One region of the Aureimonas sp. AU20 genome, then DNA from elsewhere that is predicted to be linked to it. Evidence: riboswitches for the same ligand, from Rfam matches in the RefSeq annotation. Region 1 holds a riboswitch; each other region holds the start of a gene.

Region 1 (10,299 bases):
CACCCCGGCCTTGGACACGTTGTAGGCGGGGTCGCCCGGCGGCGTAGTGATGCCCTGCTTGGAGCCGGTGTTGATGATGAGGCCGGGCTGGCCGTGCGCCAGCATGCCGGGGCCGAAAATGCGCGTGCCGTTGATGACGCCGCCCAGATTGATCGACAGCACCGCGTCCCACGCGTCCTGATCCCCGAAGATCGAGGAGCCCGGCTGGATGCCGGCATTGTTCATGAGGACATGAACGGGGCCGAGCGTGTCCGCCACATGCTGAGCGGTCTTGGCGAGGCCGGCCCGGTCGCTGACGTCGCAGGCCGCGGCGAGAACGCGCCCTTCCTCGCCGCCCGCCAGCTCGCTCAAAGCCTCGTGGGCGCGGACCAGCTCGTCCATGCGCCGATCGACCACGGCGACCTTGAGCCCCATGGCGACGAAGCGCTTGGCTGCGGCAAAGCCGATACCCGTCGCGCCGCCGATCACGACGGCGGTGTGGAGGGGTGCGATGGCGGGGTGGTGCATGGGGGTCTCCCGGCGGTTCAAGGCGTCGAAAAGGGAGATAGCAGCCCCACGCCCCAAGGCGAAAGCGGCAAAGACGCCGCGACATTTTGACGGGACGGGCCGAGAAGGCTCGTCACCTACGCTCAAAGTCGCGTGCGATGGATTGACGCCCCGAAGCGCGGACGCCACCCTATGTCACCCATACAGCCCTTTGCTTCGCGCCTTTTCGGATTGCCGCCCTTCGTGATTCTCGACCTTCATTCCGCGTCTCGGCACGAGCTCCTGGCCGAAATCGAGCGCCTGCAAGGTCTGATCGCCTCCGTGCCGCTCGCCTCGCCGCTGCCAGATGGAGAGAGCCAGCACGACCAGATGCGCGAGATCGCCGAGATGCGGGCGGAGGCGGCGAGCTATCTGAGGGCTGCGCGCCGGCTGGCGCGCGAAGGCCACGACGCGCCCGAGCCGCGATCCGCCTTGAGCGGCGGAGCCGAGCGCGAGCCGGCGGAGGTGGGCGATCTCGCCTCCCGGCTTCGCCGCAGCGAGGCGGCGCGCCTCATGTCGGAGGAGCGCCTGGCGCTGGCCTTCGAGGCGTCGGGCTCGCTCGGCTGGTGGGATTGGGACCTTGCGGCCGACCGGGTCTATGCCGGCCCCTATTTCGCGGGAATGTTCGGCGTCGATGCCGAGGAGGCCGAAGCCGGGGTGCCGATCCAGCTGTTCGTGGAGGGCATCCACCCCGAGGATCGGCCGCGCGTGTCGGAGGCGATCGCGACAGCGGTTTCGAAAGGCAGCGATTTCAGCGAGGACTATCGCCTGCTCAGCAAGAGTTCGGGCAACGTGACCTGGGTCCACGCGCGCGGGCGCGCCTTCAACGACGCGACCGGCCGCCCCTTGCGCTTTCCGGGCGTGGCGATCGACACCACGGCCTATCGCGAGGGCGAGGCGCGCAAGGCGGCGCTGGTGGATCTCGGCGAGCGGCTGCGCGAGCTTCACGATGTCGGCGAGATCGCCTTCGCGGCCGCCGAGGCCATGGCGAGCCAGCTTCGCGCGAGCCGCGCCGGCTTCGGCGTGGTGGACCCGGTCCAGGAAACGGTGATGATGCAGCCCGACTGGCGCCTGCCGGGCACGGCCAGCATTGCCGGTCTGCATCATTTCCGCGACTACGGCTCCTTCATCGACGACCTGAAGCGTGGCGAGACGGTGATCATCGAGGACGTGTCGGCCGATCCGCGCACGGCGCTCCACCGCGCCTCGCTGGAGACGATCGGCATCCGCGTCCTTCTCAACGTGCCGATCATCGAGCACGGGCGGTTTTCGGCGGTGATCTTCGTCCACTACGACCAGCCGCACCAGTTTTCCGAGGCCGATCTTCGCTTCGTGCGGGCGGTGGGCGACCGCGCCCATGCCGAGATCGGGCGCAGCCGCGCCGAAGAGCGCGAGCGGATGCTCAACCACGAGTTGAGCCATCGGCTGAAGAACACGCTCGCCATGGTTCAGGCGATCGCGTCGCAGACGCTGCGCAACGCGCCCGACATGCTGACCGCGCGCGAAACGCTGGGCAACCGGCTCGCCGCGCTCAGCCGAGCGCACGACCTGCTTCTGGGCCGCAGCCAGGACACGGCCGACATCCGCACCGTGGTGGGCGACACACTGGCGCTTCACGACGACGGGCAGAACCGCATCCGCCTCGACGGCCCGGCCATCGAGATCGGCTCGGACGCGGCGCTGTCGCTGGCGCTGATCCTGCATGAACTCGCCACCAACGCCGTGAAATACGGCGCCCTGTCCGTGCCCGAAGGCGAGGTGGACCTTTCCTGGAGCACGGGTGTTCTGGACGGCGCGCCGGTGTTCCGCCTCGTTTGGCGGGAGCGCGGCGGGCCACCCGTCCTGGCGCCCAGCCGCCGTGGCTTCGGCTCGCGGCTGATCGAGCGCGGCCTGCCCGGCTCGGTCGGCGGCAGCGTGGAGCACAGTTTCGAGCCCACCGGCCTCCTGTGCCGGATCGAGGCGCCGCTCGCGGCCATTCGCAGCCCGCAGGCCTGAAGGCGTCTTGCGAGCTCTCACAGCTCAGCCGCCGCTGATTTCAGAGGCTGATTCGAGGTGGCAGAGCGATGCGGAACGACACAGAAAAATGGCGATTCGAAGCAAGTCGTTGGCTGGGTTCGTAGACTGGAAACCTTTCCGGTGTTCGCGCCTTTATCGGACATGAGCACGCCAGCAAAACATGCCGTTGCCCTCGTCGCCGAGGATGAACCCCTCCTGCGCATGGAGGCCGTCGACCTCCTGGAGGACGCCGGCTTCACCGTGCTGGAAGCCGCCAACACGACCCAGGCGCTCCGCCATCTGGCGGACACCGAAACGATCGAACTGCTCTACACCGATATCGAGATGCCCGGCCCGATCGACGGGATCGATCTGGCGCGCCAGGTCGCCGCGCGCTGGCCGCAGGTGTCGATCGTGGTCTGCTCCGGCCGGGTTCAGCCGGACGCGAGCGACCTGCCCCGGCAGGCGCGCTTCCTGCCCAAGCCCGTCAGTTCGGCGCTGATCCTCAGCGCCTTGGAAAAGGCGATGCCGACCGGCTGATAGGCGAATGCGCCGCCTGGCTGGCGTGAGCCGGACGGCGCATCCGCAGCTTGACGAGATGACAGACGCCTCGTCGCCTATCTCCCTGAATCGTTTGACTTGAGGCCCAGGGGGTTTATCCTCCCGCGCTGGATGGTCCCGCGGCGCGACATGCGTGCGCGGGCTAAGAGGGAATGCGAAGGGCCGACTTAAACCAAGGGCCCGGATCGCAGCCGACCCCGCGACTGTAGAGCGGCGAGGTTTCTTCACCGGCGGTCTTTCCGCCGGAAACGCCACTGGGCCTCGCGGCCCGGGAAGGCAGGAGAGGACCCGTGACCCGCGAGCCAGGAGACCTGCCATCCCTTGCGAAGGCGGCCATGTCGGCCGCCGTCACGGAGGTTGATGCCATGATCCGAACCGCCGCACCGGCCGTTCCTCACACCGACGCACCGGCGCAGACGCGCCTTCTCGTCGCCGCTTTCGCCCTGTCGCTCGGCGCATTCCTCGTCTGGGGCGCGGGCTTTGCCAGCGCCGACGCGCTGCACGACACCGTGCACGACGCCCGCCACGCCATGGGCCTTCCCTGCCACTGACGCCTCCCCGCTCCGTCGCACCGCATCTCGCCAGCCGACGCTGAACCCGGATTCGTCTCGTCTTTTCGGACGCGCGCTCGCCCGCGAGCCCCGTCCGCGCGCAGGATTTCGCCCATGCTCACCCGCACCCTTTCGGCCGCGATCTTCGCCGGCCTTTTCGCCGGCTTGCTCGTCACGCCCGTTCAGCAGGCCAAGCTCGTTCCCCTGATCCTCGCGGCGGAAGTCTACGAGGAAGGCGGCGCGCCCGCCGGCCACGACCATGCCGCCGGCCTTGCTCTCGTTTCCCCCGCGCTCGCCCATTCCGGCCACGAGGGCGGCGAGGCGACGACGCTGGTGGAAAGCCGCACCGGCGGCTCGATCCTGGCCAATCTCGTGCTCGGCTGCGGCTTCGCGCTGTTGCTCGCCGCCGCGAGCTTGGCCGCCAACCGGCCGCTGACGTTCCGCAACGGCGCGCTCTGGGGCCTGGCCGGCTTCGGCGCCGTGACGCTCGCCCCCGCGCTCGGCCTGCCGCCGGAGCTTCCCGCCATGCCGGCCGCCGATCTGGCCGCCCGTCAGCTCTGGTGGCTCGCCACCGTCGGCGCATCCGTGGCCGGGCTCTGGCTGGTCGTTCTGCGCGGCTCCACCGCCGCGCGGCTCGCGGGCCTCGCGCTTCTCGTCGCGCCGCATCTCTTCGCCGCGCCCCATCCCGCCGATCTGGCCAGCCCCATTCCGCCGACGCTGGCGGCCGAGTTCGCCGTCGCCTCGCTCGCCGTCTCGGCCCTGTTCTGGGTGCTGATCGGCCTCGGCGCCGGGCTCGCCAGCGATCGGCTGGTGCGAAACGAGCGCCGGGCCGCGGCCCTCTCGGCGTGAGCGTTCACTTCGTTCTCGGCGGCGCGCGCTCGGGCAAGAGCCACCATGCCGAAACCCTCGTCATGGCCTCCGGCCTCCAGCCCGTCTATCTCGCGACGGGCCAGGCCTTCGATACCGAGATGGAGGAGCGCATCGCCCATCATCAGGCGCGCCGCCCCGCGCCCTGGCTGACGGTGGCGGAGCCGCTGGATCTTGCCGGCGCGCTGCGGCGCGAGGCGGGCGAGGGCCGCGCCCTCCTGGTGGACTGCCTGACGCTCTGGCTCAGCAATCTCCTTTTCAGCGAGGCCGACATTCCGGCTGAGGCGGCGCGCCTGTGCGAGACGCTACGCGGCCCCCTGCCCGGGTTCGTGGTGCTCGTCTCCAACGAGGTCGGCCTATCCATCGTCCCCGAAAACAAGCTCGCCCGGCGCTTTCGCGACGAGGCCGGGCGTCTTCACCAACAGATCGCAGCGCTGGCAGACCGCGTCACCTTCGTCGCCGCCGGCCTGCCCCTCCCTCTCAAAGGCTGATCTCATGCGCAAGATTCCCGCCACCGTCGTCACCGGCTTTCTAGGCGCCGGCAAAACCACGCTGATCCGCAACCTCCTGCAGAATGCCGAGGGCCGGCGCATCGCCCTCGTCATCAACGAGTTCGGCGATCTCGGCGTCGACGGCGACATCCTGAAAGGCTGCGGCGTGGAGACCTGCCGCGAGGAGGATGTGGTCGAACTCACCAACGGATGCATCTGCTGCACGGTCGCCGACGACTTCATTCCCACCATGGAAAAGCTGCTGGAGCACGCGGACCGGCTCGACCATATCGTGATCGAGACCTCCGGCCTCGCCCTGCCTCAGCCGCTGGTGGCCGCCTTCAACTGGCCCGAGGTGAAGGCCCGCGTCACCGTGGACGGCGTCGTCACCGTGATCGATGCGGCGGCGGTTGCGGCCGGGCGCTTTGCCGACGACGAGGCGAAGGTTCAGGCGCAGCGCGAGGCCGACGAAAGCCTCGATCATGACAACCCGCTGGAAGAGCTGTTCGAGGACCAGATCCGCGCCGCCGACCTTCTCGTTCTGTCCAAGGCCGATCTCGTCTCGGACGAGGAGCTAGCCCGCGTGCGCGAGGAGGTAACCCTTGTCGCCGGGCGCAAGCTCGCCCTCGTGACGGCGAGCCAGGGCAAGCTGCCGGCCGACGTGCTTCTGGGCCTTGCCAGCGGCACGGAGGACCACATCCACGAGCGCCGCTCGCATCACGAGATCGAGCACGAGGGCGGCGTGGCGCACGACCACGACGATTTCGAGAGCATCGTGGTGGAGACCCGCCCGCTCGCTTCGCCCGACCGGTTCGTGGACGGGCTGAAGGGTCTGATCGCCGCGCACGACATCCTGCGCCTCAAGGGCTTCGCGGCCGTCGAAGGCAAGGCGGCGCGGCTTCTCGTGCAGGCCGTCGGCGGGCGCGTCGAGGCCTATTACGACCGGCCCTTCGCGCCCGGCGAAGCGCGCGCGACCCGTCTCGTGGTGATCGGCCTGCACGACGCGATCGAGGAAAACGAGGGGGCGATCCGCGCCGCCATCGCCGCGCTCGCCTCCACTGAAGCCCAGGCGGCGGCGGAGTAAGCGGCCTTGCATCTCCTCGCCGCGCAGCGCGGAACGATCGCGGACGGCGCGGAGGCGGTGGATCTCGGGCAGAGCCCCGGCGAGATCCTGTTTCTCTCGGCCGCCGACACCGAGCTCGCGGCGCTGGCCGGCGCGGCACGCCGGCTGGGTCTCGGCTCGGCCGAGCTGCGCCTCGCCAATCTCCTGCGCCTGTCGCACCCGATGTCGGTCGACACCTATCTCGCCCGCATGGGCGGGGGGGCGCGGCTCGTCGTGGTGCGGCTGCTCGGCGGCGAGCGCTACTGGCCGCATGGATGCGAGGCGCTGCTGGCGGCGGCGCGGGCGGGCGGGTTCGACCTCGCCATCCTGCCCGGCGACGACAAGCCCGACCCTGGGCTCGACCGGTTTTCCACGCTCGTTCCCGAGACGCGCCATCGCCTCTGGCGCTTCCTTTGCGAAGGCGGCGCGGCGAATGCGGATGGATTTCTGGAAAGCTGCCGCGCGCTGCTGAAGGGCGAGCCGCTGACGGGCGAGGGGCCGGCGGGCGAACCGCGCCCGATCCTCAAGGCGGGGCTGCTCACGCGGGGCGAAGCCCTGAGCGAGGGCGATCCTCGCCCGGTCGTGCCCGTCATCTTCTATCGCGCGCTGGTGCAGAGCGGACAGACGGAGGCGGTCGAGGCCCTGTGCGACGCGCTGGAGACCCAAGGGCTGGCGCCCCTGCCGCTCTTCGTCAGCAGCTTGAAGGACCCCGTCAGCGTCGAGACGCTGCGTGCGATCTTCGCGCGCCATCCCCCTGGCGTGGTCGTCAATCTCACGGGCTTTGCCGTCTCCACGCCGGGCGCCGCGCACAAGGGCACGGTGCTGGACGAGACCGGCGCCGTGGTGTTGCAGGCGGTGCTGGCGAGCGGCGCGCGCGAGGCCTGGGAGCGCTCGAGCCAAGGCCTCTCCGCGCGGGACCTCGCCATGAGCGTCGCCCTGCCGGAGGTGGACGGGCGCGTTCTCAGCCGCGCCATCGCCTTCAAGAGCGCGGCGGAATGGGACGCCTTGACCGAGATCGATCTCGTGTCGCACCGGCCGGAGCCCGATCGCCTGCGCTTCGTGGCGGAGCTGGCCCGCCGCTGGGCCCGTTTGCGCATGCTTGGCCCCAGGGAGCGGCGCGTCGCGATCGTGCTCGCCAACTATCCCAACCGGGACGGGCGCATCGGCAATGGCGTCGGGCTCGACACGCCGGCCGGTACGGTGCGCGTTCTGGAGGCGCTGCGCGACGCAGGCTATGGGCTGTCGGACTTTCCCCGAAGCGGCAATGCGTTGGTGGAGCATCTCCAGGCCGGACCGACCAATTCGGGCGAGCGCGCCGGGCGCATCGTCCGCGAGACCCTTTCGCTCGACGCCTATCTCAGTGCTTTTGCCGGCTTACCTCCCGAATTGCAGGCCGCGATGGTGGAGCGCTGGGGTGCGCCGGAAGCCGACCCGTTCTTCGATCCCGCGCGGGGCTTCTGCCTGCCGCTCGCCCGGTTCGGTCAAGTCACCGTCGGCATCCAGCCGGCGCGCGGCTACAATATCGACCCGAAGGAAACCTATCACGCGCCGGACCTCGTGCCGCCGCATGGCTATCTCGCCTTCTACGCCTTCTTGCGCGAGCAGTTCGGCGCCGATGCGCTCATCCACATGGGCAAGCACGGCAATCTGGAATGGCTGCCGGGCAAGGCCCTGGCGCTGTCGGAGCGCTGCTGGCCCGAGGCGATCCTTGGCCCCCTGCCGCATCTCTACCCGTTCATCGTCAACGATCCCGGCGAGGGGACGCAGGCCAAGCGTCGGACCTCGGCCGTCATCATCGACCACCTGACCCCGCCGCTCACGCGCGCCGAAAGCCACGGCCCGGCGCGCGATCTGGAAAAGCTGGTGGACGAGTATTACGAGGCGAACCAGGGCGACGCGAGACGCGCCGCGCTCCTGCGCAAGGACATTCTGGCGCTTCTGGAGGCGAGCGGGCTCGGCGCCGATGCGGGGCTCGCGCCCGGCGAGGCGGGCGACGAGGCGCTGGGCAAGCTCGACGCTTGGCTCTGCGATCTCAAGGAACTTCAGATCCGCGACGGGCTGCATGTCTTCGGCGTCGCGCCCGAGGGACGGCTGCTCACCGACCTCACGGTCGCGCTCGCCCGCCTGCCGCGCGGCACGGAAGGCCCCGACGCCTCGCTGCACCGGGCGCTGGCGGACGATCTCGCGCTCGGCTTCGATCCGCTGGACTGCGACTTTTCCACAAGCTGGGCCGGCCCTCGCCCCAAGGTTCTTCACAGCCTGTCCACAGACCCCTGGCGCACAGTGGGCGACACGGTCGAGCGGATCGAACTCCTGGCCGCCCGCCTTGTCGCGGGCGAGGACGCGGCCGAGCCCGGCTGGAGCCGCACGGCGGCCGTGCTGGGCGAGATCGAAACACGGCTTAGGCCCAGCGTCACCGCCTGCGGCGCGGCGGAGATCGCGGGGCTCTTGCAGGGCTTGGAGGGCTGCTTCGTCGCCCCCGGCCCTTCCGGCGCGCCGACGCGCGGGCGGCCCGACACGCTGCCGACAGGGCGAAACTTCTTCTCCGTCGACACGCGCGCCGTGCCGACGGAAGCGGCCTGGCGCCTCGGCCGCCTGTCGGCCGAGCGGCTGGTGGAGCGCCATTTCCAGGACCAGGGCGAATGGCTGAGTTCGGTCGGCCTCACCGCCTGGGGCACGGCGAACATGCGCACGGGCGGCGACGACATCGCTCAAGCGCTCGCCCTGATGGGCGCCAAGCCGACATGGGATCGCGCGTCGGGCCGCGTCACCGGCTTCGAAATCGTGCCGCTCGCCCGGCTCGGACGGCCGCGGGTGGACGTGACGCTGCGCGTGTCCGGCTTCTTCCGCGACGCCTTTCCCGACCAGATCGCGCTCGTGGACCGGGCCGCTCGGGCGATCGGCGCCCTGGACGAGGACCCGGCCGAAAACCCGATCGCCGAGCGGATGCGGCGCGAGGCGACTGAGGCCGAGGCGCGGGGCCTCGCGCCCGATAAGGCGCGCCAACTCGCCGGCCACCGCGTTTTCGGCTCCAAGCCCGGCGCCTATGGCGCGGGGTTGCAGGCGCTGATCGACGAGGGCGGCTGGACCAGCCGGGCGGATCTTGCCGACGCCTATCTCCATTGGGGCGCCTATGCTTATGGCGCGGAGGCCGAAGGCCTGCCGGCGCGCGAATGCCTGGAGCGGCGGCTCACGAGCGTCGAGGCCGTGGTGCAGAACCAGGACAATCGCGAGCACGACCTTCTGGATTCCGACGACTACTACCAGTTCGAAGGCGGCATGTCGGCGGCGGTGGAAACGCTCTCCGGCCGTGCCCCAGTCGGCTACCACAACGACCACTCGCGCCCCGAGCGCCCCGTGGTGCGCCGGCTGGACGAGGAGATCGCCCGCGTCGTGCGCGCCCGCGTGGTGAACCCGAAATGGATCGCCGGCGTCATGCGCCACGGCTACAAGGGCGCCTTCGAGATGACGGCGACGGTGGACTATCTCTTCGCCTTCGCCGCCACCACCCATGACGTGGCCGACCGGCATTTCGACCTCGTCCACGCCGCCTTTCTGGAGGATGGAGAGGTCTTGGACTTCCTGGCCCGAAACAACCCGGCGGCGCTGGCCGAAATGCGCCGGCGCTTTGCCGAGGCCATCAGGCGCGGGCTCTGGCATCCGCGCTCCAACTCCGTCAGATTCGCCCTCGAACCCAGTGCACTCGAATCCGGTGCCCTCGAACCCAGCGCCCTTGCGGCGGAGGAAGCGTTGCCATGAGTGAGAAATCCCCCCTTGTCGCCGCCATGAGCGAGGAAGAGCTCGACGCCCGCCACGCCGAAAAGATGCGCAAGAAGAAGGCCGCGCGTGACAAGATTCTCGCCACCAAGACGCAGGAAAAGGGCCTCGTCATCGTTCACACCGGCAAGGGCAAGGGCAAGTCCACCGCCGCCTTCGGCCTCGTTTTCCGCGCGCTCGGCAACGGCATGAAGGTCGGCATCGTGCAGTTCGTGAAGGGCAAGTGGGAAACGGGGGAGCGGCGCGCGCTGGAGCGCTTCGAGGGCGAGGTGACGATCACCGCCATGGGCGACGGCTTCACCTGGGAAACGCAGGACCGACAGCGCGACATCGCCGCCGCCCGCGCCGCCTGGGAGCGGGCCAAGGCGATGATCGCCGACGAGGAGCACGACATGGTGATCCTGGACGAGCTGAACATCGTCCTGCGCTA
Region 2 (10,299 bases), 140 kb from region 1:
GGGGCGAGCAGACGGCACAGGCGCGACGCGTCGATCTCGACCGTTTGACGCGCGAGGAGGTGGCCAGTTGGCGGGCCGGCGAGACGCTGCTCCTGTCGGGGCGGATGCTGACCGGCCGGGATGCCGCGCACAAGCGAATGGCCGACATGATCGGGCGCGGCGAGTCGCTGCCGGTCGATCTCAAGGATCGGGCGATCTACTATGTCGGCCCGGTGGACGCAGTGCGCGACGAGGTGGTGGGCCCCGCCGGCCCGACCACGGCCACCCGCATGGACGGCTTCACCGACCTCGTCCTGGACGCCACCGGGCTCCTCGTCATGATCGGCAAGGCCGAGCGCGGGCCAGCCGCGATCGAGTCCATCAAGCGCCACGGCGCGGCCTATCTGATCGCGGTCGGCGGCGCGGCGTATCTCGTCTCCAAAGCGGTCAAGCAGGCCCGCGTCCTCGCGTTTGCCGATCTCGGCATGGAGGCGATCCACGAATTCGTCGTGGAGGACATGCCCGTAACGGTCGCGGTGGACGCGCAGGGGCATTCGATCCACCAAACGGGTCCCTCGCAATGGCGCAAGCCCCGCCTCACTCTCGGCGGTGCCGCAGCTGAACGTGTGACCTGAGAGTTCATCGGCAACCGCCCCTGCGCACAGCTCGAGCTGGCTTCCGTGTTCCCGGAAACGGAAAACCCGCTCCCGTAGATGTCGGAGGTCATGGACCTCAGCAACGAGAAGAACTTCTTCGAAACCCGTGTCATCGAATACCAGAAGGGCGGCGCGATTGCCTGGGACCGACCGGCAGTGCCCGTACGAACGGGGTGAAGGATCGTGATCGCGGCTCTCGTACCCGTTTGTCACATGACGCTTCGCATGCGGACATAAAGATGTCCTTATGTCTTCATTGACAGCATGGTTGCGGACGTGCTGAATGTCGCCTGTCGAGGTTCCCCGTTCCAGACATGGCGATGGGGCTAAGACGGGAAGCCAGTGGTGTCCCTCCGGGGCAGAGTCTGGCGCTGCCCCCGCAACTGTAAGCGGCGAGCGGCGGATCCATCGTGTGTCACTGAGCCTCGCAAGAGGATCGGGAAGGCCGGAACCGTCGCAGCGACCCGTGAGCCAGGAGACCTGCCTCCGACGCGAAACGTTCCTCGGACGGGGGTTCCTCCGGTGGATCGCGCCTGGAGTTCGTGCCCTTGGCCGTTGGCGTCGGGGCGCTCGCCCTTGCGCGTTCTTCCTTCGGCCCTCGCCTGACCAAAGACGGTGGGTCATGACGAACAGCGCCTTCGCATTTACGATCAGCAGCGTTCCGTTCGACGAGGACTATCGTCCCGCCGACCGCACGCGCATCACCACGAACTTCGCCAACCTCGCACGAGGGGAGTGTCGTCGCGAGAACCTGCGAAACACCTTGGCGATGATCGACAACCGCTTCAACTCCCTCATGCATTGGGACAATCCGACGGGAGATCGATACGCGGTCGAGCTTCGGATCGTCACCGCCGACCTGACGGTCGGCCTGCGCGACGGGGCCGAGACCTTCCCGCTGATCGAGATCCTGGCAACCACCGTCGTCGACAGGCGCAGCGGTGAGCGCCACGACGGCATGATCGGCAACAACTTCTCCTCCTATGTCCGCGACTACGACTTCAGCATCCGTTTGGCCGGCCACATCCGCGAGAACCCCGATGGCGGCGCGCCGGACGGGTTCGGCGAGCTGCACGGCAACCTGTTCAAGCGATTCTTGGCCTCTGCCGCCTACCGGGACCGGTTCCCGAAGCCGCCGGTCATCTGCCTCAGCGTGTCCAGCCGAGAGACCTATCGCCGAACCGCAAACGTCCACCCCATCCTCGGGGTGGAATACGGGACTGACCGCCTTTCCAGAACCGACGACTACTTCGCAAGGATGGGGATGCGGGCACGCTATTTCCTGCCGCCGGGCGGCGTCGCGCCCTTGGCCTTCTACCATCTCGGCGACCTGACGGGTGACTATTCCAACGTCGAGCTGGCCAGCACGGTCGCCACGATGGAGACCTTCCAGAAAATCTATCGCCCGGAGATCTACAACGCCAACTCCCCGGCGGCGGAACACTACAGGCCGAGCCTGAGCCGCCAGGACTATTCCCTGACCCGAATTGTCTATGACCGCGACGAGCGCAGCCGGCTGGCCGTCGAGCAGGGCCGTTTTGCCGAACAGCATGTCATTCGGCCGCATGGCGCGCAGCTCGAGCGCTGGTCTGCGACTGCGGGCCTATGAACGGAACGGACACGAAAGGACCACGAGCATGACGATTCTGTTGCCGACGACCACCGCGGGGAGTCTGCCCAAGCCGTCCTGGCTCGCCGAGCCCCGCACCCTCTGGTCGCCCTGGCGGCTCGAAGGCGAGGATCTACTCGCCGGCAAGCGGGACGCCCTGCGTCTTGCCTTGGACGACCAGCGGCAGGCGGGCATCGACATCGTCGGTGACGGCGAACAAACGCGCCAGCATTTCGTCACCACCTTCGTCGAACATCTCGGCGGCGTCGACTTCGAGAAGCGCGAGGTCGTCCGGATTCGCGACCGATACGATGCCAGCGTGCCGACCGTGGTCGGCGCCGTCTCACGCACGAAGCCCGTCTTCGTCGAGGACGCGAAGTACCTGCGCGCGCAGACCGGGCAGCCGATCAAGTGGACGCTGCCCGGTCCGATGACGATGATCGATACGCTCCACGACGCCCACTACAGAAGCCGCGAGAAGCTCGCCTGGGAGTTCGCGCGGATTCTCAACGAGGAAGCGAGGGAGCTCGAGTCCGTCGGCGTCGACATCGTGCAGTTCGACGAGCCTGCGTTCAACGTCTTCTTCGACGAGGCGAACGACTGGGGGATCGCCGCCCTCGATCGGGCCGCCGAGGGCCTCAAGATTGAGACGGCCGTGCATATCTGCTATGGCTACGGCATCAAGGCCAATACCGACTGGAAGAAGACTCTCGGATCGGAGTGGCGGCAGTACGAGAAGACCTTCCCCAACCTCCGGAAGTCCAAGATCGACATCATCTCGCTCGAGTGCCGGAACTCCCGTGTGCCGATGGACCTGATCGAGCTCATTCGAGGAAAGAAGGTGATGGTGGGCGCGATCGATGTCGCGACCGACACGATCGAAACGCCGGACGAGGTCGCGGAAACCCTGCGCGAGGCGCTCCGGTTCGTTGATCCAGACAAGCTCTACCCCGCCACCAACTGCGGCATGGCACCATTGTCCCGCGACGTGGCGCGAGGCAAGTTGAAGGCCTTGGGCGCTGGCGCGGCGATCATCCGTAAAGACCTCGCATCAATGGACTTCGCAGATCGGGGGACTTTGCAGATCGGGCAGACCTATGTCCGCTTTTGAGCATGAGCGTAGAGGCCTGGAACGGCGGTGGTCGGGCGTTTGCGGAATGGCAGCATTCCGCGCGATTGACCCGAAAGCTGCCGGTCCGCTATCGACCCATCCACGGCACAAAAGCGACATGGCTTCTGTCCCCAAAGCGGTCGATCTTCGTTCAGGTGAACAGGCATGGCGATGCCGGTGCGGATCGAGCTTCCCGGCATTCGAGAGCTGGAGCAAGGATGAGATGTCATGGCGAACCCCAAGACGGAGACGGATCCCGACCGCCGCCAACTTCACCAGTTGATCTCGGGGCTACGTGACGGGGTCATCCTTTTGGGCTTGGACCAGCGTGTGCTTTGGGCCAACGACGCCGCCCTGACGATGCACGGCGCCGAGCGCATCGAGGATCTCGGTTGCGACGTCGATGATTATCGCAAGCGCTTCCGGCTGACCTATCGCAACAAGCATCCCGTGCGAGGGACAGGGCTGTCGATCGAGGGTGTTCTTGCTGGCGAGCAGTCGGAACCCATTGTCGTGGAAGTCCGGGTTGACGGAACGCCAGACCAGTCCCGCGTCCACGCCTTGCGCTTCCAGGTCATCACCAAGGATGACGGCGAACCCGACTTCGTCGTCCTGATCGTGGAAGACGAGACCGCGCGTTACGACGCGGAAGACCGGTTCGAGAGCGCCTTCAACGCCAATCCCGCGCCCGCCATGATCTGCCGTATCGCTGACCAGCGCCATGTCCGGGTCAACCGGGGCTTTCTCGACATGACGGGCTTCTCCAAGGACGACGTGATTGGACGCACCGCGACCGAGTTCGATGTCCTCGCGGGATCGCGGGGACGCGACGAGGGGCGACACCTCGATGTCGATCAGACCGTCTGGTGCAATGCGCCTATGAGCGCGTGATTTTGATTCAGGCGATCGACATTGCGGTTCTCGTCGTGGCCAGCGGTCCACAACCGCGCCCACAGGCCGGATATATGACTGCACCGTCCGACGGCGATTGACGCGGCGATCACCTTGCAAACCGAGCCGTCCACATATGCAACAGAGCCCGGCCATCTGCTGGCGGTCCGTTTCGGACCTCGCCAGCTTCTCAATGGGTGCTCCATTCGCAACGGACGCTCTTGAGAGGGAGAGGGTTTTCAGGCTCGTCCTGTCTCAACATTTTGCGAGAAACGCCGTGCGAGGCGATCCAAGTGGAGCAGAGCGACCGGGACGACCACAAGCGTAAGAAGCGTCGAGCTGATCAGTCCTCCGATGATGGCATGAGCCATCGGATCGCGTTGCGCCCCTCCCCCTGAGGACGCTATGGCCAGAGGAACCATTCCGAAGATCATGGCCAGTATCGTCATGATGATCGGCCGGAACCGGACGGTGCCGGCTTTCACCAGAGCGTCCGAGAAGGAAAGCCCGCGCCTGCGTTCGCGGTTGGCGAAGTCCACCAAGAGAATGCCGTTCTTAGTGACGAGCCCCATCAACATGACAAAGCCGATCATGGAGAACATGTTGATCGTGCTGCCGGATACGAGAAGCCCAAACAAGACGCCGACAAGCGACAATGGGAGGGCACACATAATCGCCAGCGGCTGAAGGAAACTCCCGAACTGGGAAGTCAGCACGACATAAATGAACACCACTGCCATGATCAACGCCTTCACAATGTTGACGACCACCTTGCCAAGCGCTTCGTCTTCGCCACCGGCGCGGATGCGATACCCCGGTGGCAAGTTCTGTTTAGCAATCAAGCTGTCGAGCTTCTCCATCGTGTCGTCAGGCGCACCTTCGGACGTATCGACGCTGAGCAGTATCTCTCGGGTCACACCAAGGTGCCGAATTTCGGATGGAGCGATTTGCGAAACAATGTCTGCGACCTGATCCAACCGAACCAGGCGTGACTTGCTCGCGCCGTCCGCTGAAGCGACCGTCATTTCCAAACCAAGCAGGGCGGTCAGACCACTCCGTTTAGCCTCGGGAAGGCGCAAAACGACGTCCGCGACTTTCCCGTCTGGATCGGTCCAACGCGAGACCTCGAAGCCCATGACGAAGGCTGACATCGTTCGAACGATACTCGCTTCGTTCACGCCCATATCGCTCGCCCGTTCCTTCTGTAGGCGGATCGACAAGACGGTTTTCGCGTCATCCATGCTGGAAACGACGTCGACCAAACCAGCGATCTGGCGCATGCCCTGGGTCAGATCCGATGCGATCCGCTGAAGCAGAACCTGATCGCTCCCCAAAATGCTGAGCTGGATCGGAGCAGCTCCTCCCCCGAGACCGGCCTGAATGATCGCGATGCGAACGCCGGAAATCGATGCGAGCCGTTGCCGAACGGGATCGGCGAGGTCGACAGGTGTTCGAGTGCGGCCGCGTCCCGTATCGCGGCTCGAGCCATGTCCCTCTGGGCTGCCGCGCTCTCGACGCGGGCTCCCGTCACGAAGACGTCGTTCTGTGCGGTTTCCAGCTGATCCTGCGTGGCGATGTTCTTGGTTGCGAGCTGCTCCAGCCGACGAAGCGTTTGAAGCGCGCGACGGTTCTCCGCCTGAGCTCCTTCCCATTCCGCTTCGCGTTGCCGGAACTCGGTCTCGAGATCGCTCGTCTCGAACCATACGAGCGTATCGCCGGCTCGGACTGTATCTCCCTCGCGAGCGGACAAGGTTACGATCCGACCCTCGGTCTTGGCGCGCAAGGTCGCCCTCTGGAACGGCTGGATATCACCTACCATGCGCAGCTGCTCCGTTCCCCGCACGGGCGCGATGCTCGTGACCTCGTGTGGGGTCAACTCGTAGATTCCCGCTGCGGTCGCGTTTGCGGCGATCAGCAGCGACCCGGCGACACGTCCATCCGGATGGGCTTGAGGGAACAGCGAATGCAGGCTGATAAGGAGAAGCGCGCCGCGCAGACCCAGTCGTTTCCATCCGATAGCCATGAAGACATCTCCCGCGTATCGCGCTGTCGCGTTCGAAAGCTGAGCGACATGCCGAGAACGAGAGGATGGCTAGGGCCCCTATATTGCGGTGGCATTACCGGTGGAACCGAGCCTGGCATAGTCATGCTGCCGCAATCCTTGCCGGCGACGAAGGGACTACGAAGCAAGGAGAGGAGCGACGATGAGACTGCTACTCGTGGAAGATGAAAGGGAACTGGCGAGCGCGATGTCGGCGGCTCTCTCCAAGCACGGCATCGTCACCGACCACACGACGCATCTGGCCGACGCGCTCGAATTGACTCTCCAGAACATCTACGATGCCATCCTGCTGGATCGCCGGCTTCCGGATGGGGAGGGCCTGTCCTTCATCGCCCGATTCCGGCAATCGGGCTCCGACACGCCCATCATCGTGCTGACGGCCCGCAACGAACCCTTGGAGCGCGTCGAAGGTCTGAACACGGGGGCCGACGACTATCTCGGCAAGCCATTCTTGATCGAGGAGCTCTTGGCACGCCTGCGTGCGGTGCTTCGGCGCCCGCAGGCCTTGGTGGAACCAAGTGTCGTGATCGGCCGGCTAACGATCGACCCATTGAATCTGACCGTCTTTCTGAACGGATCTCCGCTCGACCTTCCTCGCCGCGAGCTGAAGGTTCTCGTGACCCTGGCCAAGCGCCAGGGAAAGACCGTGCTCCGTTCGGCCCTGGAAAGCGCCGTCTACAACTACGAGGAGGAAATTCAGTCCAACGCTCTCGACGCCCATATTTCGCGCCTGCGCAAGCGCCTGGCCGACGCCGAGGCGCAAGCCAGCATTCATACGATCCGGGGCATAGGCTACATCCTGAAGGACGACGCATGAGCACGCGGCGGGATGCGAACGCCTCGCTTTGGTGGCGTTTGAGCTGGCATATCGGAACCTTGATCTTTGCCGTCGTCATGACGGTGATCGTCGGCCTTTGCCTTTATGCGACCTTGGTCCTCTCCCCAAACGAGGGCGTGGAAGACAGAGTAGCGGCCGCAATCTCCGAGGCGATGTACTATGACGGTGAGGGTAATCCTCGCGTAGGCGATGGCAAAGCCTTGCGTGAACTCAAGCAGAACAATGGCAAATTCTGGTATGTTGTCGCGACGACGGATCGGTCATTGGCTCGTTACGGCGCAGTCCCGCCAGTCTATCGCGAACTCGTGCCGCTCGCCCATCTGTTTCATGCCGCTGATATTCGTGGAGCGTCCGGTTCCGACGAGATTGCTTCGGTGAAGACCGTTTCAACTGATTATGGCGAGATCCGTGTCCTGTTCGGCGGCCTTTCGAACAAGGGCTGGCTGCTCCTTTCCATCCTGCAGAGAAGTTGGCCGATCTATGCCTCGCTTCTGGCACTCGCGCTTCCAGCGATCTTCATCGCTGTGCCGATGATCGTGAGGCAGGCGTTAGAGGGGGTTAATGCGGTTGCCTCGCAGGCCTCCAGGATCGATCCGCGACATCATGGAATAAGATTGTCGTCCTCCGATATTCCGGCAGAGATCAAACCCCTGGTGTCGGCGTTCAACCAGGCGCTGGACCGGATCGAAGAGAATGCGGAAAAGCGTCAGCGCTTCCTGATCGATGCTGCGCATGAACTCAGGACGCCGATCGCGATCATGCAGACCCGCATCGAAGGTTTAGCCGACGCGCAGGAGCGGCGCCGCCTGCTGAGCGATGTCGCTCGGCTGGGAGAGACCGCCGAACAGCTTCTCGACTTCGAGCGAAACGACCAGGCGCCCGACATCAACGAGGACGTCGATCTCGTCGAAATGACCAGAATGGTGGTTGCCGATCTGGCCCCGCTGGCGATCGCCGCTGGTTACGAGATCTCGTTCGAGAACGACTCCGCCAGCGTAACGCGCCAAGGCAGCCCGACGGCGCTTCCTCGAGCCATTGCCAACTTGGTCCGCAACGCAATCGACCATGGCGGCGGCTCGGGCATGATTTCCGTGTCCGTATCGAGCAACGGTTGCATCGCGGTGCATGACGAAGGGCCGGGCATTCCCCTCGAGCATCGCAGCCACGTGTTCGAACCCTTCTACCGAGCCGTTCCCAAAAGCCAAGGCGCTGGTCTCGGTCTGAGCCTCGTGAAGCAGATCGTCGAGAACCATAACGGTCGGATCGACCTGGACGGAAGCGGCCGGGGCACATCGGTTCTGTTGTATCTGTAAGATGTTGGAAGCCAAGGATCACCTCACCTCTCGGCGAGGGATCGATGCCGCCCTTTTCAGCCGCTCCAGCCTTCTCAGTCGAGAAGGTTCGGCCTCCAAGGCCGCCTCTCATCGCCCAAGTCTCGACGTTTCCCGTAATGCTCTTGCAATGGAGCCGCCACAGGGTGCCCTCGGAAACACCCCTGGGGACAACTGAAGATGACCACCATCCCGTTCAGCGGCCGGAAAGATTCGCCCTCGAGACATTTCAGGTCTCTTTGTTTAAAGCCGCCGATCATTCTGGCGTCCATGTTGATGCTCACGGCCTGCACTTCGGTTCCCTTGAAACAGGGCGACACTCTGACATCCTACGACAGCCTGGGTCCAAGCAAGGGAATGCTGGGCAAGCGTCGGACCTATGTGGACGGGGCCGGGTTGAAACCATTGGCGACGGCATTGGTCGTTCCGACGTCCTACACGTCGGAAGCCTCGTCTCGCGTTCAATCGGAGGCCGATCGCCGGCTGGTTGCGAACGCTCTCGATCGCGCACTCTGCGTTGCCCTCAGCGATCGCTACCGTATGGTTCCTCCCGGTCAGCCCGCTGACTTGATCGTGCGGTCCGTCATCACCGATATCGTTCCGACCAACAAGACACTGGCCGGCGCTTCAACCGTCGTGTCGCTCGGCACCGACATCGCCGGAGTGCCGGTGCCCGTCCCGCGCATTCCTTTCGGTCTCGGAGGCATCGCAATCGAGGCCGAGGCGATCGATCGTACGGGTGTGCAACGTGCTGCGACGCTCTGGGCTCGTAGGGCGAACTCGCTGACCAGCGACCCTCTCTACTCCGAGGTTGGCGACGCCTACGGTCTGGCCGCGAAGTTCGGCAGCGATTTCTCGCAACTTCTCGTCAAAGGCCGAGAGGGAAAACCGCTCGAGGTGTCGATCCCGTCGCGTCAACGTCTGCAATCGTGGTTCGGCGGAAAGCCCAAATACGCTGCCTGCGAAACGTTCGGTCGGTCGCCAGGTCTAGTTGGCAAGATCGCCTCGAACTTCGGCGCACCGCCTCAGTGGACTGACAGAAAGTCCAAGGTGAACGCACCCGCCACTGCGCGCCCCAGCCGCGAAGTCGCACAGGCTGAATCGCGACGTACGCGCTGATACTCTCACGACGCCCCACTTGGCAGCCCTTTGGACGAACATCAATCGCAGGCCGCTCGGGCAGCGCTGGCGAATATGTGCCCAGAGCCGACCCTGCGGGCATTCGCACCCTGCCCAGTTCCAGGCGTCTTGGGATTATCCTCGCCAATCTGAACAATCGGCCACGCCATGGCCTCCTTTCAGCGAAAGCTCCTTCACCACCGTCCGAAGGTGATGCCTAGCAAGACGGGTTTCTGCAAGGGTCAACAGCCACCATGACATTCCCAAACAAACATGCCCAACGCATAAGCCAGCTGTTGGCTGACATCCGCCACACCCAGCGCCGCCGTAAAGTCCAGTTGCGGGTTCTGGTGATTATGCTGACTCCTCTGTTTCTATATGGATCTTCCGCTTGGGAGGAAGCCAGCCTTCCATATGAGGCCATTCAGGCAATCGGCCTGTTAGCGATCTTCGTCGCGATCATGGGGCGAACCTGGTGTACGCTCTACATCGGCGGACGAAAGATCGAGCATCTTGTGGTGGTCGGCCCTTACTCCCTGTGCCGAAACCCTCTCTACTTGTTCACGTACATTGCCGTGTTCGGAATGGCTGCCCAGTCCGGCAGCATCGTTCTTGCTGCTATTGGTGTCTGCGGGGTCGCCTTTGTGTTCGCCACTGTTGTTCGAGATGAAGAGGCACTCCTCCGCGAAACTCACGGGCAGTC
Region 3 (10,299 bases), on a different replicon from region 1:
ACACGCGAGCGCATCCTCGACCTCACGCTCGCGCTCTTCAACGACCGCGGCCCCGAACGCGTCACCACGGCGGAGATCGCCCGCACGGCGGGAATCAACGAGGGCAATCTCTATTACCACTTCCGCACCAAGGAGAGCCTGGTGCTGGCGCTGTTCGCGCGGTTCGAGGACGAGGCTGGCGCGCTCGCGGACCGGGACGTCCCGCCCTCGCCCGGCGAGGCGCGAACCTATGGCGAGTTCCTGGCCTCGTGGTTCGCGATCGTCTGGCGCTACCGCTTCCTGTTCCGCGATCTCCTGGCGCTGACGACGGAGAGCCCGTCCCTGGTGGAGCCGATCCGGGCCTTGAGCGGGCGGATGCGCGTAGCCGTCGAGGCGCTGGTGCGGCGGATGATGGCCGATGGCCTCGTCTTCATTCCCGAGGACGACCTCCCGGCGATCCTCGCGAATGTCTGGATCGTCTCGACCTATTGGGCGGTCTATCTCAGCCTTCAGGAAGGCGTCGATCGCCTCGACGACACGCATCTGGGCTGGGGCCTGAACCAGGTGTCGAGCCTGTTCAGGCCCTATCTCACACCGTCTGCCAGGGACGCGTTGTTTTCGGCGTCCGAGCCTGGGGACCCGCCAGCGGTGTGAGGCAATCGGACGATTGAGTGAGAGCCTTTAAGCCGTCACTCCGCAAGCGAACCGCGTCCCGCGATCGCACGGTTGCCCAGCCGTCGCAAATGCGGTCGTATGTCGGTCGCCGTTCGAAGGCGGCTCGAAGCGGTTTGCCGAAAATTGGCTCGGCGTCCGTCTCGCATCGATGATTGCCCTCAGCTTTTCCGAGGAGGACCCATGTTCACTCACGTCATGATCGGCAGCAACGACCTGGAGCGGGCAAGGGCCTTTTACGACGCCACGTTCGCGGCTCTCGGAGGCAAGCCCGGCGAGATGGATGCCAGGGGCCGGCTGATCTACCTCCACGAGAACGGTCGCCTGATGATCACCAGACCGATCGACGGCAATCCGGCGACCGCGGCCAATGGCGGAACGATCGGCATCGCGGCGGCGAGCCGGGACCATGTCTTGGCATGGCACGAAGCCGGCACCGCGAATGGTGGCACCGCGATCGAAAGCCCGCCCGCCGAGCGCCCGAACGGCGCCTTCGTCGCCTATCTTCGCGATCCAGATGGCAACAAGCTGACGGCGCGAACTCAAGCTACGAAGTAACGGCAACGCAGACGACTTCCGTCTCCTGCCTCCGGCCGATCGGCCATTCCAGACAGCGGACTTTCAGTCCTCGCTCGATACCTCTGCGTGTCTGCGGGCATTCAGACCTTCGAGGGGGCATGAGGTCGGCTCAGATGGCAGGGCCGAACGCTTGGCTGTTTTTGTCCGATTGGCCTTGGTCGACGGCAAGACCTATTGACCGCAAGCGTTGCGCAACCAAGTTCATCCGACGTGTATCCTGGAGGCAAGTGTACGAATGCCCGAGCGTCATACCGCGATCTTGGCCTCGATTGCTTTCGGTCTGCTTCTGGTTGGTGGCTGCACCTCCACCAGACCAATCTCCCCAACCAATTACGCTGCCTATGCGGAGGGGTTGAAAGGAAGTCCGGCGCTTCGGCAGGATGAAATCCAAAAGTGTGCGTCCAATCTTCGCGTCAATCCTCAGAAACGTGAAACACTCCGAAAGCTGATGAACTTGGCGCCGGGGCGTGATCCGCTTCCTCTAGCATGCCGGCGCGTGACGGATGCCATCGCTTCCGGGCGACTGACCTACCGTGACATGGAACAGGTTCGCACGGGTCAGGCCACGCCGAAGACCATCCGCATCTTACAGGCCCGTTAACGGATATTATTGAGAGTTGCAGCGCCGCAGCACGGCTGCGCGGGGCAGGATTGGAAGCGGCCTTCCAACTATCGCCCCCTCAGGTCGTTAACAGCACTTTTTTCCATTGCTTCAAACCGGTCATCATGACTGTGGGCTTCCATATGGGCCCGCCTTCAGTTCGCGCCTTCGTCATGGAAGCCCAACAGATGGAAAGACGAATTCAGTCGAACATTTTCGGCCCCTTATTCGTCGTCTTCTGGTTTGGTGCTATGGCTTGGATAATAACCTCTTGCTCGTTCAAAAGGAACGATGTCCTCCACCAATTGTCCAAAACACCGGAATATCAGTGTTTGGCCCAAGCCAGGAAGAGACGCCCTTACGTCACATGGTCTGGCATTCGGCACTTGCGTGTCGGTTACGGCGGAGCGACGTTGGCCAAGATTCGGGATCGTAACGGAGGCAGATGCATACCCGATGGTGATGCGGTGACCTTCATCACACTTCTTTTGACTTCAGGAAACGAGCGAAGTTTGGTCCGCATTCCTGGAGGGATAGTGCATGAAGTCTATCGTGGGATGGATCAATGGCTCGATATCATGAACGAGGACGGATCTGTCCATTATAGGAATGATGGCAAAGGCTATCGGCCCGTCCAACCATAGTTTTCTTTAATTTTGGACGAAACATGGATCCCATCCGTGTGTCTGTTGCTGGAAGGTAGCGATCGAGAGCTGCCGGGCGGCTTTTCGCCCAACGCAGTCCTTCGGCTATGCTGTCCCAACTTGGGGACAATCTCGAAATTCGATCGGCATTTCCATTGCCGATCAACCGCGCGGCGGGCCTTCTCCCGTTCGAGCCCTATCCTTCCGCTCTGGGAGGATTCTTCATGCGCATGACCCGTATCTCACTTGCCATCGGCGCCTGTCTCGCGCTCGGCCCCGCACCGGTCATGGCCGAACAGAAGGCCATGACGGCGGAGGCGCGGATTCCAGCCGATCTCCATTATCTGCTGTCCACGCCTCGCGGCTACGAGACGTCGGGCGAGACCTATCCGCTCATCGTCTGGCTGCATGGCGGCGACCAGGGCGGGAGCGACATCGACAAGGTGCGCTCGAGCGGACTGCCGGCCCTGATCGACGGCGGCCGCGACATCCCCTTCATCGTCTTTTCGCCGCAGAACCCGAGCGAGGAACTGCTCTACCCCATCGAGAAGGTGAAGGCCGTGCTGGACGAGGTCATGGCCCGCTACAGGGTCGATCCCAGCCGCGTCTCGGTGGTCGGCTACAGCCGGGGTGCGTTCGGGGCCTGGGCCATGGCCGAGCAATACCCGGAGACCTTCGCCGCCGTCGTGCCGATCGCCGGTGGCGGCAACCGGCACTATCTCAACCGGACAAGCGAGAACGCGGCGTTCTGGGTCTTCCACGGCACCGACGACGACGTCATTCCGCTGTCGGACTCCGTGGTGCTCTACGAGCGGCTCAAGACCCTCAAGCGCGACGCACGGCTGACCGTCTTCGAGAACACCAGCCATCAAGCGGTCGAGGCGGCGGCGCTGGACGAGACCGGCTTGTGGGACTGGCTGCTGAAGCAACGGCTGGCCAGCAAGCCGGCACCGTAGAGGCAGGGAGATCGCGAGGGGCTCGGCGTTCGGCCCGGAGCGAACCGGACCTCTCGCAATCGAGGCGGCGTGGGCAGATTGTTCGGCTCGCCATGCGACGGCGCGCACGGATTCGAAAAGGTCGCGATTTCGGACACCGGGACCGTCGGCGCCAAGGGCCGAGTCGACGCCGAGGGTGACGCCGATCTCGCCGGCCACCGTCGCCCGGCCGACTTCGGGCGCGCTGCCTCGAACCAGCCGATCGCAGCGGCCGACCCTTGGCGGCAGCGTCAGCTCGCCCATTCCCTCCGCAGGATCGCGTACTGCATCGTGTCCTCGTAGCGCGGCGTGCCGTCCGGGGCGTCGGTGAAGGTGACGAACTCGATGAACGTGCCCTCAACGCGCATCCCGAGCTTTTCGCACAGGCGCCGGGAGGGGGCGTTGTCGACCTCGACATAGGCGTAGAGGCGCCGCGCGCCCTTCTCTTCGAACAGGTGCGAGAAAAGCGCCCGAGCCGCCTCGTGCGCGAACCCGGCGCCCCCGTGCGCGGCGTCGAGGTTCCAGCCCACCGAGTAGGTATCGGGCTCCTCGTGCATGGCGAAGAGGTCGCCGATCAAGCGGTCGGACCCGCGAAGGGCGATCGCGACGTGCTCGTCGGACGAGCCGCGGCGGATCGCCTCCGCCTCGGCGGCCGCAAGGTCCGCCAGCCGCAACGACAGGAAACACCGCGCCTGCGGCTCATGCAGGTAGGCGAGAAGCCCTTCCGCGTCGCCCGCGCAAAAGTTCCGCAAGCGCAGCCGCTCCGTCTCGATCCTGTCCATCCGTTCGCCCCTTCGCCTGCCGTCGCCCGCGCCGCCGATCAATCCCAGGCCAGCGCGCCGCCGTTCTGATACTCGATGACACGGGTCTCGAAGAAGTTCTTCTCCTTCTTCAGATCCATGACCTCCGACATCCAGGGGAACGGGTTTTCCGTGTCCGGGAACACGGGGGCGAGGCCGAGCTGGGCGCAGCGGCGGTTGGCGATGAAGCGCATGTAGCTCTCGCAGGCGCTCGCGTTCAGCCCGAGGAAGCCGACGGGCATCGTGTCGCGGCCATAGGCGGCTTCCAGCTCGGCGCCCTCGCGCAGCATGGCGCGCAGCTCGTCCTGAAAGGCGGCCGTCCAGAGATGGGGGTTCTCCGCCTTGATCTGGTTGATGACGTCGATGCCGAAGTTCAGATGGATCGACTCGTCGCGCAGGATATATTGATACTGCTCGGCAATGCCCTGCATCTTGCCCCGTCGCCCGAGCGACAGGATCTGCGCGAAGCCGGTGTAGAACCACATGCCTTCGAACACGACGTAGAAGGCGACGAGGTCCTTCAGGAAGGCGCGGTCCGCCTCCGGTGTGCCGGTTCGGAAATGCGGGTCCTCGATGCCCTGCGTGTGCTGGAGCGCCCAGGCCGCCTTGTCGGTGATCGACGGGACTTCGCGATACATGTTGAAAAGCTCGCCCTCGTCGAGCCCGAGCGATTCCACGATGTACTGGAACGTGTGCGTGTGGACGGCCTCCTCGAAGGCCTGGCGCAGCAGGTACTGCCGGCATTCGGGGTTGGTGAGGTGGCGATAGATCGCGAGCACGATGTTGTTGGCGACGAGCGATTCCGAGGCGGCGAAGAAGCCCAAGTTGCGCTTCACCATGCGCCGCTCTTCGGGCGTCAGACCCTCCGCCGACTTCCAAAGCGCGATGTCGGCCTGCATGGAGACCTCGGTCGGCATCCAGTGGTTGTTGCAGGCCGAAAGGTACTTCTCCCAGGCCCAGCCGTAGCGCATGGGCAGGAGCTGGTTCACGTCGGCGCGGGCATTGATCATCCGCTTCTCGGAGACCGAGACGCGGCCGCCGTTGCGATCGACGGCCTCGGTGCCAGTCGCCGTGGGTGGCCCGACATCGGGGATGGGCGTGGCGGCGTCGGCGGTGGCGGTGTCGTTCCAGTCGAGCATCGGGTGGTCTTTCTAAAGCTGGGGGACGGCCCGCCGCCGTTCGGCGGGCCTGGGGGAAACCGAGGGAAGCGGACGGGCCTTATTGGCAGGCCTCGCACTCGGGATCGTCGATCCGGCAGGCCTTGCCCCAGGCCTCGTCCGGCACGCGGATTTCCTCTGGTGCCCCCGCCAAAGGCGCCGCCGAAACGGCATTCAGCTTGCCGTCCGTCCCCTTCAGAGTGGACTTCTCGACATGCGTCGCCGAGCGCGTGCGCAGGTAGTAGGTCGTCTTGAGACCCCGCTCCCATGCGAGCCGGTAGAGCGCGTCGAGCGCCTTGCCCGATGGGGCGGCGAGATAGAGGTTCAGCGACTGCGCCTGGTCGATCCACTTCTGGCGCCGTGCCGCGGCCTCTATCAGCCACGCCGAGTCGATTTCGAAGGCCGTGGCGTAGAGGCGCTTCAGGTCCTCCGGCACGCGGTCGATGGGCCCGAGCGAGCCGTCGTAGTATTTGAGGTCGGAGACCATGACCTCGTCCCAGAGCCCCCTCGCCTTCAGGTCGCGAACCAGCGCGGCGTTCACCACCGTGAAGTCGCCCGACATGTTCGCCTTGACGAAGAGGTTCTGGTAGGCGGGCTCGATCGACTGCGACACGCCACAGATGTTCGAAATCGTCGCCGTCGGCGCGATCGCCATCGTGTTGGAGTTGCGCATGCCGACGGTTCGGACACGCTCCCTCAGGGCCGCCCAGTCGAGGGTGCTTGAGCGGTCGAGGTCGAGCGTGCCGCCGCGCGCTTCGGCCAGCAGCTCGACACTGTCGATCGGCAGGATGCCGCGCGACCAGAGCGAGCCGTCGAATGAGGGGTAGCGCCCGCGTTCGGCTGCGAGGTCCACCGAGGCGGAGATCGCCTCATAGCTCAGCACCTCCATGCTCGTGTCGGCGAAGGCCACCGCCGCCTCGCTGGCATAGGCGAGCCGCAGCGCCTGGAGCGCGTCCTGGAAGCCCATGAGGCCGAGGCCGACGGGACGGTGCCTGAGGTTCGACGCCCGCGCCTCGGGAATCGTGTAGAAATTGATGTCCACGACATTGTCGAGCATGCGCATCGCGGTCTTCACCGTCCGTGCGAGGAGCGAGCGGTCAAGCCCTTCGGAGTTGACGTGGCTCGCGAGGTTCACCGAGCCGAGATTGCAGACCGCGACCTCGGAGGCGGAGGTGTTGAGGGTGATCTCGGTGCACAGGTTCGAGGAGTGCACGGTGCCGATATGACCCTGCGGCGAGCGGATGTTGCAGGGGTCCTTGAACGTGATCCAGGGATGGCCGGTCTCGAACAGCATGGTCAGCATGCGCCGCCAGAGATCGACCGCCTTCACGCGGCGGTGGACGCGGATCTCGCCGCGCGCGGCCCTGATCTCATGCCCTTCGTAGGCCTCAGCGAAGGCCCGCCCGTAAAGGTCATGCAGGCCCGGCACCTCGTCGGGCGAGAACAGGGTCCAGTCGCCGTTCTCGGCCACGCGCTGCATGAAGAAATCGGGCACCCAGTGCGCCGTGTTCATGTCGTGCGTGCGGCGCCGATCGTCGCCCGTGTTCTTGCGCAGGTCGAGGAACTCCTCGACATCGATATGCCAGGTCTCGAGATAGGCGCAGACCGCGCCCTTGCGCTTGCCGCCCTGGTTGACGGCGATGGCCGTGTCGTTGGCCACCTTCAGGAAGGGCACGATGCCCTGGCTCTGCCCGTTGGTGCCCTTGATGTGGGCGCCGAGGCCCCGCACCGGCGTCCAGTCGTTGCCTAAGCCCCCGGAATATTTGGCGAGCAGCGCGTTGTCCTTCACCGCCTTGAAGATGCCGCCTAGATCGTCGGCGACGGTGGTGAGGAAGCAGGAGGAAAGCTGCGGGCGCGGGGTCCCGGCGTTGAACAGCGTCGGCGTCGAGGCCATGAAGCGGAAACTCGACAGAAGCTCGTAGAACTCGACGGCGCGGGCCTCGCGATCAACCTCGCGCAGCGCCAATCCCATGGCGACGCGCATGAAGAACCATTGTGGCAGCTCGAAGCGGACCCCTTCCGTCTGGAGGAAGTAGCGGTCGGTGAGCGTCTGCAGGCCGAGGAACTGGAAGAGGTTGTCGCGCTCCGATGTCAGCGCCGCAGCACATCGCGCCACGTCGAAGCGGGCGAGTTCGGGATCGATCAGCCCGGCCGCGATGCCCCGGTCGAGATAGGCCGGGAAGGTCTCGGCGTAGAGCACCGCCATGTCGGCCTGCGTCGCCGTCCTGGGCGAGCCGGCGAGGAACGACAGCGCCTCGCCGCGCAGCTTGTCGAGTAGCAGCCGAGCCGAGGCGAAGGCATAGTTCGGCTCGGTCTCGATCAGGGTCCGCGCCGCCATGACGGGCGCCTCGGCGAGTTCACTGAGCGTGAGTCCATCGTAGAGGTTGCGCCGCGTTTCAGCGAGGATCGCGTCCGGCGACACGCCGTCGAGGCCGTCGGACGCTTCCGTCACGACGCGGGCCAGACGGGCTTCGTCGAGCGGCGCGAGGGAGCCGTCCGCCTGCCGGACGGACAACGCGGGCGCGGCCTGTGTTTGCGACGCGGTGGCCTGCGCCGCGCGGGCGCGGGCGTGCTCCTCGCGGTAGAGGACATAGGCGCGGGCGACCTTCGGATGCTCCGAACGCATCAACGCGAGCTCGACCTGGTCCTGGATGTCCTCGATATGAAGGAGGCGGTCGCCGCCCGAGCGGCGGGTGAGCGCGGCGACGACCTCGTCGGTCAGCTGCCGCACCGTGTCGTGGACGCGGGTGGAGGCGGCGGCCTGCCGCCCCTCGACGGCAAGAAACGCCTTGGTCATCGCGACCGTGATCTTCGAAGCGTCGAACCCTGAGACGGCGCCATTGCGGCGCAGGACGCGCGCTGCCAGCGAAGATGCGAGATCGGCTGCACCGGCATCGACGGACAGGACCGGGAACGGCGACGGCAAGGCCGTGGAAGAAGGAAGAAGAGACATTCGGCTGCTCCAGCGAGTGGAGGCAAAGGCCGAGCGGACGCATGCAAAACGACCCAGGCGACCCAGACGAAGGGACCCCAGCCGCGACAGGCACACGATCCACCGGGACACCCCGCCCAGGGAAGGTTCAAGCAAGTCGCGGCAGGTCTCCTGGCTCGCGGGTCAAACGCCTTCCGTCCGGCCTTCCCGGAGCTTGGCTCCAGTGACGCGGATTGGACGAAGGGCTCGCCGCTTACAGTTGCGGGGGCAGCCCCGGCCTCGCCGTTCCATCTCTGGATCAGCTCACCGGGTTCCCTCTTAGCCACCACATCTTGCGACGCAGCGGACCGTGACTGCCGCATATGGTGCGGCAACCACCCGGTGAGTCAACGCGCTCTCGGGCCTTATCCCCAAATCCGGCTTGCGGTGAGTCCCGCCCCGAGGCGGAATGAGGACCTCTCACCCGTCGCGACCATCACGGACAGGGAAGCGGAGGATCATCAACCAAGAGCAGACGCTGCGACGCTCGGCCTCTGTCCGAGCATCGCGCCAGTGTCCCTCCCATTTCGACATCCACCTCGCACCCGGACGATCATGGACCACTGCACGCCTGTCGAGACGCGGCGGCGGTAGCCTCGCGATCAGATCGATGCCATGGAGCGTGAGCCCTTGATGGGAAAGGATGAAGCGCAGCCATTCCCACCTTCGTTCCGACCAGAATTCCGTTTCCGGAATCGTCAAAAGCTCGACCTCGGTCACATCCGGGAAATCGGCCGCGATCGCCTGTCCGCACTCGCTCGGTCTTGCGCGCTCTTCGGCTCCGATCTCGCCGGCATGAACAGTTATGAGATCGCTGGCCCCCGCCGAGGCCGTGCTGCGTGGGATCGACCCGCGCAGCAGGATCGCCTCGATCTTCTCCGGAAGAACATCGCGGGTGGCCTCGCAAACGGCTCGCAGCGGTTCAGCCCAAGGCGCGATGGCGTCCGGGTAGCCGATCCATGGGAGAAACCCGTCTTCGTTCGCGTAGGCGATCCGACCGACTGGGAGGAGGTTCGCCGATCTCAGCTCCTTCCTAGCCTGAACCACGCGCGATCCTATCACAGACGCGGTGTTCTCCGTGGAGGGCTCCTCTGTTACGAGCGGCAGTCCGATGGTTTGGGAAGTTGGTCGGGTGCAGTCCTCCGTCCGGTCTGTTGGTGTCTCCAGAGCCAGTTGATGACGCTGGTGGGCTGGCGAAGACCGTCCCCAACTGCTTTGCAGGCCATGATGCCTCCGACCTCGAAGAGGTCGGCCGAGCTTTCCCGAAAGCGGATGCACGATCGTTCGGATTGCCGATCTAGCCCGCAAGTGATACAGACCTGTCTCACCTACAGTGGCAAGCGAGCCGATGATGTCCGACAAGCGGCAGCAGATCGTGGAAACCGCCTATCGCCTGTTTCGGGCGGATGGCTACCATGCGGTCGGCATCGACCGGATCATCGCGGACGCGGGCGTGGCGAAGATGACGATGTACCGCCACTTCCGAGCCAAGGACGAGTTGATCTGCGCTGTCCTGCGCTTTCGCGCCGAGCGCTTCGAAAGGCAGCTCGACCGTCTGGCCGACATGGCGCCGAGCGCCGCCGCTCGGATCGAAACGATCGTGAGCTGGTACGAGCAATGGTTCGCCCGGCCGGACTTCCATGGCTGCGCCTTCGCCCATGCGCTGGCCGAGTACGGCGATCCCGGCCATCCCATCTTCCAGGCGGCCGCTGCCCAGAAGGAGGCGTTCGAGATGCGGCTGCGCGCGCTTCTGCTGCCGGAAACCGACGAGGCGCAGGCGACGCGAACCGCAGCGGTGCTCGCCATGCTGTTCGAGGGCGCCACGCTCAAGGCGCAGACGAGCCGGGCCGAGGAGGCGATCCGCGGGCTGCGGGATGGCACGCAGGCGCTTCTTGCCCGGGCGGGCATCCGCTCGTGAGCCC

What was found. Region 1 has a riboswitch for cobalamin ahead of M673_RS03470 (CbtB domain-containing protein). Riboswitches for the same ligand answer to the same signal wherever they lie in the genome.
Region 2: another riboswitch for cobalamin. It lies ahead of M673_RS04090 (putative oxygenase MesX); the one in region 1 lies ahead of M673_RS03470 (CbtB domain-containing protein).
Region 3: another riboswitch for cobalamin. It lies ahead of M673_RS19705 (ribonucleoside-diphosphate reductase subunit alpha); the one in region 1 lies ahead of M673_RS03470 (CbtB domain-containing protein).

The regions. Positions count from the first base shown of each region.
Region 1 covers NZ_CP006367.1:755,755-766,053, reverse strand. Annotated here, with positions in the region: gene M673_RS03485 (SDR family NAD(P)-dependent oxidoreductase) at 1-507, opposite strand, end outside; gene M673_RS03480 (sensor histidine kinase) at 730-2,520, shown strand; gene M673_RS03475 (response regulator) at 2,683-3,060, shown strand; cobalamin riboswitch at 3,177-3,414, shown strand; gene M673_RS03470 (CbtB domain-containing protein) at 3,447-3,632, shown strand; gene M673_RS03465 (CbtA family protein) at 3,747-4,481, shown strand; gene cobU (bifunctional adenosylcobinamide kinase/adenosylcobinamide-phosphate guanylyltransferase) at 4,478-4,990, shown strand; gene cobW (cobalamin biosynthesis protein CobW) at 4,995-6,074, shown strand; gene cobN (cobaltochelatase subunit CobN) at 6,081-9,851, shown strand; gene cobO (cob(I)yrinic acid a,c-diamide adenosyltransferase) at 9,848-10,299, shown strand, end outside.
Region 2 covers NZ_CP006367.1:893,961-904,259, forward strand. Annotated here, with positions in the region: gene M673_RS04085 (fumarate hydratase) at 1-614, shown strand, start outside; partial or broken gene M673_RS23510 (hypothetical protein) at 618-812, shown strand; cobalamin riboswitch at 915-1,137, shown strand; gene M673_RS04090 (putative oxygenase MesX) at 1,258-2,244, shown strand; gene M673_RS04095 (methionine synthase) at 2,273-3,355, shown strand; gene M673_RS04100 (PAS domain-containing protein) at 3,584-4,246, shown strand; gene M673_RS04105 (efflux RND transporter permease subunit) at 4,486-5,580, opposite strand; gene M673_RS04110 (efflux RND transporter periplasmic adaptor subunit) at 5,535-6,269, opposite strand; gene M673_RS04115 (response regulator transcription factor) at 6,451-7,125, shown strand; gene M673_RS04120 (sensor histidine kinase) at 7,122-8,459, shown strand; gene M673_RS04125 (DUF3313 domain-containing protein) at 8,658-9,596, shown strand; gene M673_RS04130 (methyltransferase family protein) at 9,851-10,299, shown strand, end outside.
Region 3 covers NZ_CP006369.1:140,975-151,273, reverse strand. Annotated here, with positions in the region: gene M673_RS19735 (TetR/AcrR family transcriptional regulator) at 1-633, shown strand, start outside; gene M673_RS19730 (VOC family protein) at 835-1,209, shown strand; gene M673_RS24345 (hypothetical protein) at 1,466-1,831, shown strand; gene M673_RS19725 (alpha/beta hydrolase-fold protein) at 2,706-3,431, shown strand; gene M673_RS19715 (GNAT family N-acetyltransferase) at 3,701-4,231, opposite strand; gene M673_RS19710 (ribonucleotide-diphosphate reductase subunit beta) at 4,270-5,388, opposite strand; gene M673_RS19705 (ribonucleoside-diphosphate reductase subunit alpha) at 5,468-8,359, opposite strand; cobalamin riboswitch at 8,483-8,705, opposite strand; gene M673_RS19700 (hypothetical protein) at 8,798-9,424, opposite strand; gene M673_RS19695 (TetR/AcrR family transcriptional regulator) at 9,726-10,295, shown strand; gene M673_RS19690 (EamA family transporter) at 10,292-10,299, shown strand, end outside.